3 regions of the Halomonas profundus genome follow, and region 2 is predicted to be linked to each of the others. Evidence: predicted binding sites of a transcription regulator. Region 2 holds the regulator's gene; each other region holds the start of a gene.
The links. The regulator LexA, encoded in region 2, represses DNA repair genes until DNA is damaged. The targets are predictions, from matches to a motif close to TACTGTNTANNTANACAGTA.
Positions count from the first base shown of each region.

Region 1: ruvA (Holliday junction branch migration protein RuvA) is a predicted target of LexA. The motif match lies at 1,652-1,671, and genes of this name have one in related genera.
Region 3: recA (recombinase RecA) is a predicted target of LexA. The motif match lies at 1,646-1,665, and genes of this name have one in related genera.

Region 1 covers NZ_CP086344.1:2,503,336-2,506,612, reverse strand. Annotated here, with positions in the region: gene ruvB (Holliday junction branch migration DNA helicase RuvB) at 1-895, opposite strand, end outside; gene ruvA (Holliday junction branch migration protein RuvA) at 982-1,590, opposite strand; gene ruvC (crossover junction endodeoxyribonuclease RuvC) at 1,696-2,259, opposite strand; gene ltrA (group II intron reverse transcriptase/maturase) at 2,359-3,277, opposite strand, start outside.
Region 2 covers NZ_CP086344.1:2,749,774-2,753,050, forward strand. Annotated here, with positions in the region: gene LMS44_RS12420 (L,D-transpeptidase) at 1-424, opposite strand, end outside; gene LMS44_RS12425 (TetR/AcrR family transcriptional regulator) at 402-1,094, opposite strand; gene lexA (transcriptional repressor LexA) at 1,362-2,042, shown strand; gene LMS44_RS12435 (energy-coupling factor ABC transporter permease) at 2,051-2,722, opposite strand; gene purU (formyltetrahydrofolate deformylase) at 2,762-3,277, opposite strand, start outside.
Region 3 covers NZ_CP086344.1:749,722-752,998, reverse strand. Annotated here, with positions in the region: gene LMS44_RS03525 (regulatory protein RecX) at 49-513, opposite strand; gene recA (recombinase RecA) at 553-1,626, opposite strand; gene LMS44_RS03515 (CinA family protein) at 1,756-2,295, opposite strand; gene mutS (DNA mismatch repair protein MutS) at 2,379-3,277, shown strand, end outside.

The DNA of each region.
Region 1 (3,277 bases), 250 kb from region 2:
CTTCGATCGTGTCACGTTCTTCACTGATCGCCGCGGCGAGTGAGTCAATACCCACCGGCCCACCGTCAAATTTATCGATCATGGCCAGCAGTAGCCGCCGATCCATATGATCCAAGCCGTGGTGATCCACATTAAGCATATTGAGAGCCGCATCAGCCATGGCGACATCGACGACGCCGTTACCTTTCATTTCGGCGTAATCTCGCACCCGGCGTAGCAGTCGGTTGGCAATTCGCGGCGTGCCCCTTGAACGCCTGGCCACTTCAATGGCGCCATCATGGCTGGTTTCAACTCCTAACAAGCGCGCTGAACGCGAGACAATTTCTGTTAGCTCTTCCAGGTTATAAAACTCAAGCCGCTGCACGATACCAAATCGGTCACGCAGCGGGGAGGTCAATAATCCTGCCCGGGTCGTGGCGCCCACCAGGGTGAAGCGGGGAAGATCCAGTTTAATCGAACGTGCCGCAGGCCCTTCGCCAATCATAATATCGAGCTGAAAATCTTCCATGGCCGGGTAGAGCACTTCTTCGACCACCGGTGACAGGCGATGAATTTCATCGATAAAAAGTACATCGCCAGGCTCTAAATTAGTCAGCATGGCGGCTAGATCGCCTGCCCGCTCGAGTACCGGCCCGGAAGTCGACTTCATACCGACGCCCATCTCGGTGGCAATAATATGCGCAAGGGTCGTTTTACCTAACCCTGGGGGGCCAAATACCAGAGTGTGATCCAGGCTCTCTTCACGCAGCCGCGCGGCGCCGATAAAGATTTCCAGTTGTTCACGCACACGCGGCTGGCCAATATAGTCATCCAGCCGCTTGGGGCGAATCGCGTAATCAATGCGCCCCTCCCCCTGTTCAGGCTCAGCGGCGATCAGCCGATCGTGTTCTAACATAGGTGCTCTTCTTTATGGCGATTCAAAAGGTCTATTCACAAAGGTCTATCCACTACCCACAATTTCGTACTCACACCGCTGCCTGCTTAGCCACCCATGCGCTGGGTGAGCGCGGCTTTAATCAGCGCTTCGGTAGACTGATTGGGGTCGATATCGGCGAGCATTTTCGACGCCTCAGTCAGTTTATACCCCAAGCTAACTAACGCGGCTTCCGCATCAGCAAGACTATCGCGGGTAGAAGCACGGCCATTGGTGGCTTCAAGGGGCAGTAGCGCGTCGCTGCCATCTTCCCACTCGGGAAAACGGTCGCGCATTTCAATAATCAGCCGCTCTGCGGTTTTCTTACCCACTCCTGGCAGGGTTGTCAGCGCTTTGCTGTCGTCATCACGGACGCAGCGCATAAAGGCGTCTTCGTCCATACCCGACAGGATGGCGAGTGCAAGCTTGGGCCCTACGCCATTGACCTTGATCAAGGCGCGGAACAGAGCACGTTCATGCTCACGGCCGAAGCCATAGAGTAAGTGGGCATCATCACGAATGGTTAAATGGGTGAATAATGAGACGCTCTCTTTAATCGCAGGAAGTGCGACCAGCGTATTCATTGAGGTTTCCAGTTCGTAACCTACGCCATGAACGTCGATCACAATCCAGGGAGGTTGCTTTGCCACTAGCTGACCACTCAGACGTCCAATCATAAATACGCTCGCACCGGAATGAAAAAAATAGAGTGAAAAACAGGTGATTACTATAAAGCGACTCTGTACAGGTGACCAGTAGTTCAGCCAGCGGTACAGCGGGAATTAAAGCCGCCAGCGTCCAGTTGAGCGACGGCGGCCCCGAGATGGCGCAGCGGGCAAGCCATGGCTGCTAAACACAGAGCCGTTATAAGCATGGGTTAACGCAATGGCTAACGCGTCGGCGGCATCGGCCTGGGGAGTAGCGGAGAGCTGCAGAATGGCGGTCACCATATGCTGCACCTGCTCTTTGTCCGCGCCGCCCTGGCCGGTCACCGCCTGCTTGATCTGCCGCGCGGCGTACTCGGCAAGGCTCAAGCCATGATTGGCCATACACACCATTGCCGCCCCCCGAGCCTGGCCAAGCTTCAGCGCTGAATCAGGATTTTTGGCCATAAATACCCGCTCAATGGCCACCTGGGAGGGTCGATGCAGGCCGACGACTTCGCTAAGACCGGCGTAAATTTGCGCCAAGCGCTGCTCCAAGGCCCCTTCTGCCGTGCGGATACAGCCACTCGCTACGTAGCAGGGTTTAACGCCAATAATGTCGATCACCCCGTAACCGGTTACCCGGGAGCCAGGGTCTATGCCCAAAATGCGAATGGGTACGACGGGCTTTTGCTCTTCCATGGCGTCGATACTCGTGTGACTAGAACAATCGAGTAGGAAGGGGAGTCGCCTCCCCTGTCCTCTCACACCACCGGGCATACGGTTCCGTACCACGGCGGTTCATGCAGAACGTTTAAGCCATCTTACCGTATCCAGTACCGAGATCAGTCCCTGGTCATAAAACCATTTCCTCGGCAGGGCCTGATTCATGTGCGAAGCCCCGGCATTCCACCAGGGGCCTCGACCGTTCCCCGCCGATTTCCAGGCGCGGTGCCCGTCTAGGCCTAGCCCTCGCAGCTTCCGACGCCGAGTCGATGGGCGTTTCCATTGTCGCCAGATCAGGCCGCGTAAGCGCCGCCGTATCCATTGATCCAGTGCTTCCAAGGGGCGTTTCACATCAACAAGATTGAAGTAGTTAGCCCATCCTCGTAGGACTGGCCTCAACCCTTCGATTACCCGTTGGATGTTACGCCCCCTGCCACGTTTCAGGATCTCACGGACACGCTGCATCATGCGTGTCAGGCTTGTCTTGGCGAGCGTCAGTTTCGACTGCTTGTGCCGAGTGAGGCTGTAGCCCAGATATCCGCGTAGCCATGGCCGATCCACCGCACTTTTACGGCGATTGACCGTCAGCCGAAGTGAGCTCTCGAGATACTCACTCAAGCTGCCCATGACCCGCTCGCCTGCTCGTCGGCTCCGTACATAGATTTGTACATCGTCGGCGTAGCGGCAGAAGCGGTGGCCTCGGCGTTCCAACGCCTTGTCCATGTCGTCCAGCAGGATGTTCGCCAGTAGCGGGCTGAGGGGCCCGCCTTGGGGTGTCCCCCGCCGCCTCGGCGTGGGCAAGCCATGCTGGAACATACCCGCCTCCAGATAGCGACGGATCAGACGCAGTACACGCTTGTCGTCAACGCGCCGCGCGACCCGTGCCATCAGCAGGTCGTGATTCACTCGGTCGAAGAAGGCTTCCAGGTCAAGATCGACCACCCAGCGGTGACCGGCGGTGACGTGGGCCTTCATGGCCGAGACGGCCTGCTTG
Region 2 (3,277 bases):
CAACGCCCATGGGCTCGTCAGGCGGCGTCCCGTGCAGGTAAATATAGCGCCGTTGCGAGTCCACCTGACCACCGCGGTTCACGCCCTTTTCCAAGCCACACAGCCACAGTATGCGGGTCAGAATCCAGTCACGCTCTGGATGCTCTTCGGCGAGTTCGGGCGAAAATGTCTCGCCCGTCCAGCGGCGACCTCGAAACACCGCATTTTCGGGCATATCTCCGCCAATGGCCGCGCGCACATAGTGCCACCCGCGGGGGGTTTTACCACTGCCATTGCGCTCCCCGCTTCCGGCAGCACCGGATGAAATAGAACACTCATGGAGCACTTTTGGCCCTCGCCAACAGCGCAGCAACTGTTCGGTAGTATCAATCTCCAGCCAGATATGTTCCGTTGGAGGTAGCTCAGCTAGCGTAGGAGTTCGCATGTTTTCCTTCTTCTGGCTTGGCACCGTCAAGGGCTATGGGTAACGGCGCATTCATAGCAGCCACCACTACCGGGAGCAATCGCCTGACCAAATCACGCACAGAGACCTGCTCGTGGTAATCCTTCTCCGCGATATCGCGTAGCGCATCGAGGCCAGACAGGGTAAAGATTACCGTGCCGAGCACAAAGTGTAGCCGCCAAAAACGCTCGGCGTCAGGCAGATCCGGCGTTGCTTTGCGCACAAGCTCGGTGAAGCGTGTAAACACATCGCCATACTCTTCCTGGATATAACGTCTTAGATGTCCCTGTGCTTGACTGTAGGCAAGACCCAGCAGGCGCATAAACACTTTCAAACTATTGCGCTCGGCGGGCACCGCGAGAACGGTAGTTGCCATGGTCTCGAGCAGTGTTTCCAGCGGGATAACGCGCCCGGCGTGTTGGCCCTCGAGCTCATCTAGCGCAGTATGAAAGCGCTGACTAAACGGATCCAGGTAGCGGGCAAAAACGGCCTGAATCAAGGCTTTTTTGGAACCAAAATGGTAATTAACAGCGGCTAAGTTAACCCGCGCTTTGCTAGTGATGTTGCGCAGCGAAGTTTCAGCAAAACCCCGCTCTGCAAACAGCACCTCGGCGGTGTCGAGTATACGGGTCACCGTATCAGATTGAGCCATGTCGCTCTCCAGGGAAACAGGTGTTTAAAACATAGCAAAATACTATGCCATAACGTAGGCGGGCTCAACGCTTGATTTATTGACAAAATGTGACGTATTAAATAAGCAGAAACTTAGTTTCAAACGATTAGAAAAATTGCATAGACATCGGCAATAGGCACTGACAAGCCATATACTGGACAGAGGAACATACTGTATACTTAAACACTTATTGATTAAGTCGACATTTAACTTGTTACTGTCTATTCACTATTTATGGAGTCTGGTATGTCGCGTCCGCTAACCGCTCGCCAACAGCACGTGTTTGATTTTATCGTTAAGACCATGGGCGAATTTGGCTACCCTCCTACCCGCGCCGAGATTGCCAAAGCACTTGGCTTCCGCTCACCCAATGCGGCTGAAGAGCACCTGCGCGCGCTGGAACGCAAAGGCGTTATTCGCATTATCCGCAACACCTCTCGCGGCATCCGCCTGCCCAACCAGGAACCTCAAGAAGTCCTGGATAGCGCAGTCACCGCCTTACCCACAACCAACGTGGAAGCCCCACCCACTGGCCTGCCTGTGATCGGGGAAGTAGCTGCCGGCAGCCCCATTTTGGCCGCCGAACATATTGATCGCTACTGCCCGCTACCGGCCGAGTACTTCACTCCCAAAGCTGACTACCTGCTGCGCGTACGCGGCCTTTCCATGAAGGATATTGGCATTTTGGAAGGTGATTTACTGGCGGTCCATCGCACTGACCGGGTTCGCGATGGCCAGATCGTGGTTGCCCGCCTGGACGATGAAGTAACGGTTAAACGCTTCAAACGCCAGGGGCACCAAGTGACGCTGTTTGCAGAGAACCCTGATTTTGCGCCCATTGAAATCGACCTGCGCTCTCAAGCGCTCGATATTGAAGGCGTTGGAGTCGGCGTAATTCGTGGTGGCAACGGCCAGGCACTCGGCTAATAAATCCGCTACTGCAGGTCGATATAGCGGTGGTCATTGAAGGTGGCCACCCAGTTTGGGTGATAGACCAGCAGGATGCTCAGCAGCATGCCAGTAATAAATGCCTCTGAAGGCATTAGCAGTGGTAAAAAACGCGCATACTCCTGGGCGAGATAGATCGCCTCAGGGTCTGTACCCGCGACGATAATCAGCACTACCGCCGCCAAGCCTCCTCCCAGCGTTGCCAGCGCCGCGCCAAAAAAGCCGCAGGCAAACAGAAATACCATCAAGTTATCCGGCAGGCGGCGATCTACCAGCCGCCATACCGTGCCAATAACGGCCGCCGGGACGATCCCGGTAACCAGCACATTTGCCCCCAGCAACATCCACTCATTGCGGCCAATCACCACCATGGCAATGTTGATCAGCACGTTGCTAATCAGCGCTAATGGCGCTTTAAAAACGAGTGTCATCAATACTGTAAAAACAAGGTGTAGCGTTAGCCAATCAACAGCCTGGGCACGAAGCTGCCACATCAGCATCACCGCCAGCGTAGCACCCAGCCAGCGGTGCTGAAGCGCTGAATCCGCTATCAACACCTGCCAGGGCCGCCCCCAAAGCGCCCATGCGATCACTGCTAACGAGAGTAGCCAGGTGAGCAGCAGCGCCCAGGGCGCTAATACACTTTGCGCAAATGACATGGCGGCCTCTCAGGTTGATGGGCGGGCATTATAGAGTACTTAGCTAAATACCACTGTCTTGTTGCCATGCACCAACACACGATCCTCTAAGTGCCAACGCAAACCTCGAGCGAGCACGGCTTTCTCCACATCACGACCAAAGCGGACTAGATCAGTAGGCGTATGACAGTGGCTAACGCGATGGATATCCTGTTCGATGATGGGGCCTGCGTCGAGTTCCTCGGTCACATAGTGGCAGGTAGCGCCAATCAGCTTAACCCCCCGCTGGTAGGCCTGGTGGTAGGGCTTAGCCCCGGCAAAAGAGGGCAAAAAGCTGTGGTGAATATTGATCACTCGCCCCGCATAGCGCGCGCACAGCTCAGGGGGCAGTATTTGCATATAGCGCGCCAGCACCACGCAGTCGGCGCGGGCACTGTCGATTTCGGCCTGAACCTTGGCAAACGATGCTTGCTTATTGTCGGGGTCGACCGGTACATGGTGATAAGGAATACCGTACCACTCCGTCAGCGAACGCATATCATCATGGTTGGAGATAACCCCGACAATGTCGCAATC
Region 3 (3,277 bases), 2.0 Mb from region 2:
GCTACTAGAAATGTAAGAGGGGGTATTGTATAGGCTGGGGAAAACGTATTACAGACAGGAGAGCGCGTAGCGAATTTGTTCAAAATCGAAGCCGCGACTAGCGAGAAAACGTTCACGCCTAGCGCGCTCTTTGGGGGTCTCACCGGGGCTATCAAAACGCCGCGCCAGGGTTTCCCGGGCCAGCTCAAACCAGTCGACCTGCTCGCCCCCCTCCACTTCTTCAAAAGCGGTGGCAAGGGTTTCCTGGTCTATGCCGCGCTGGCGCAACTCGCCTTTAATACGAATCACGCCTTGGCCACGCAGTATGCGCGAGCGCACGAAACTGGCCGCAAAGCGCGCGTCAGACTGCAGCCCTTGTTCAACCAAGGCGTCCAGGCACTCATCAATAGCGGCATCGTCGAAAGACTTTTTCTTCAGACGCTGAGCAAGCTCGGCGCGGGAGTATTCGCGCCGAGCCAGTAAACCAATGGCGATATCACGGGGCGTAGCATCACGCTGGGAGGTGAATGCCATCAGCTTATCTTAGCTAGCATTAGCTTAGTGAGTATCGTCTTACAGCAGATCGTCATCACCCGCATCCAATTCTGCCGCTGCTTCGGCAGGCGCATCTTCCTTCTCCTTTTTAGGATCGGGCTTGGCCAAGAGCTGCTCACGAATCTGCGTTTCGATTTCGAGCATAATTTCCGGGTGCTCTTCCAGATACAGCGCTGAATTGGCTTTACCTTGACCGATTTTCTTACCTTTATAGCTGTACCAGGCACCGGCTTTGTCGACTAGGTTGCACTGCACGCCCAGGTCGATGACCTCACCGGCGTGGTAGATACCCTTGCCGTAAAGAATCTGGAATTCAGCCTGACGAAATGGCGGTGCCACCTTGTTTTTGACTACTTTCACGCGGGTTTCGTTACCGGTGACTTCATCACCCACTTTCACCGAGCCGGTACGACGAATATCCAGACGCACGCTGGCATAGAACTTCAGCGCGTTACCACCAGTGGTGGTTTCGGGGCTACCAAACATGACGCCGATCTTCATGCGGATCTGGTTGATGAAGATCACCAAGCAATTGGCGTTTTTGATATTACCGGTGATTTTACGCAGTGCCTGAGACATCAAACGCGCCTGTAGGCCAACGTGGGAATCACCCATTTCGCCTTCGATTTCAGCGCGCGGGGTCAACGCAGCGACCGAGTCGATAACAATCACGTCAACACCGCCGGAGCGTACCAGCATGTCGGTAATTTCCAGCGCCTGCTCGCCAGTGTCCGGCTGGGAAATCAGTAGATCATCCAGGTTGACGCCTAGCTTTTCTGCGTAGCTAGGGTCAAGGGCGTGCTCGGCATCCACGAAGGCACACACTTTGCCCTGTTTTTGCGCCTGAGCAATCACCGAAAGGGTCAGGGTCGTTTTACCCGACGATTCCGGGCCAAAGATTTCGCACACACGGCCAAACGGCAGCCCGCCGATGCCGAGGGCGATATCCAGACCCAATGAACCGGTGGAAACCGACGGCATGACGACACGCGGTGCGTCGCCTAGACGCATGACGGTGCCCTTGCCGAACTGACGGTCGATTTGGGTGAGTGCAGCGTTTAGCGCTTTAGTGCGGTTGTCATCCTGAGCCATTCAGAGATTCCTCATAACAAGCTGTATAATTAGCCAGTAGTATGCCAAAGATTGCGCCGTAAACAAATCCTTGATCGCGCTTTCTCTCATCTATTTTATCAACAGCCTTTTTGCATATGCGCCTTTTTCTTACGGCTGGTTCGTCTTGCTCGCCTTCTCGCGCTCATTCAGGCGCACCACCAGCCCAACCAAGGCCTGACGCACGGCCTGCTCTCGCACCGACTGACGGTCACCTGGAAAGTGAAAGCATTCAGCTTCCTGGGCAGCAGCATCTCCCCAGGCCAACCAAACCGTACCCACCGGCTTTTCAGCGCTCCCCCCCTCTGGGCCTGCAACACCGCTAACGGCAACAGCTAAGCCCGCGCCACTTTCATTACAGGCGCCCAGCACCATGGCTTTGACGACCTCCTTGCTGACAGCACCGTGCTCGGCCAGCGTGGTCTCAGGCACCCCCAATAAGCGCGTTTTAGCAGCATTCGCATAGGTCACATAGCCCGTCGTAAAGTAAGCAGAGCTACCCGCCACCTCGGTAATGGCGCTGGCAATGCCGCCCCCCGTACATGACTCAGCGGCGGTCACTTCCACATTCAACTGCTTACACAGCCGCCCCAGCCGCTGAGCTAACAGGGTTAAATCAAGATTTTTCAGGCTAGTTTCGCTGGGCACTATGGTCGCTCCTTCAAGTGAGTCGTCTATTCAGCGTAGAATACTGCGTTTAGCTTTCTCAAAGAAATTGCTCAATCAGGACGCCCATGTCACAGGCCACTCCCCCTAACACGCCCATGATCACGCAATATTTAAAGATCAAGCGCGAGCACCCCGAGGTACTGCTGTTCTACCGCATGGGGGATTTTTATGAACTGTTTTTCGACGACGCCAAGCGCGCCGCCGCACTGCTGGATATTACCCTTACCCAGCGTGGGCAGTCAGGCGGCAAGCCTATCCCGATGGCGGGCGTCCCCTATCACAGCGCTGAGGGCTATCTGGCCCGCCTCGTCGCCGGTGGGGAGTCGGTGGCTATTTGTGAGCAAATTGGCGACCCCGCGACCAGCAAAGGGCCCGTTGACCGCCAGGTGGTGCGTATCGTCACCCCCGGCACGCTCCACGATGAAGCGCTGCTCGATGCCCGCCGCGACAACGTGCTGGTATCCGTTTCACCCGGAAAAGAGAGCTGGGGCCTTGCCTGGCTGGAGCTCTCCAGTGGTCGCTTCAACGTACTGGAAGTAGACAGCGAAGCCGAAATGCTCGCCGAGCTGACGCGTCTCTCCCCGGCCGAGCTGCTGGTACCCGAAAGCTTAACGCTACCCGAGGCCTGGTCGCAGAAACGCAGCCTGCGCCGCCAGGGCGAGTGGCTGTTTGATTTGGAAAGCGCTACCCGTAGCCTCTGCGACCAGTTCGAAGTGCAGGATTTACGTGGCTTTGGCTGTGCGCACTTAACCTCTGCGCTAATTGCTGCCGGGGTATTGATCGATTATGCCCGGGACACTCAGCGCTCGCGCCTGCCCCACGTGACCGCCATCAGCGTTGAGAACCGCGACGACGCGGTGGTGATCGACGCTGCCAGCCGCCGTAATCTGGAAATTGATATCAACCTGGGCGGCAGCAGCGACAACACCCTGGCCAGCGTGCTGGATACCTGTACCACCGCCAT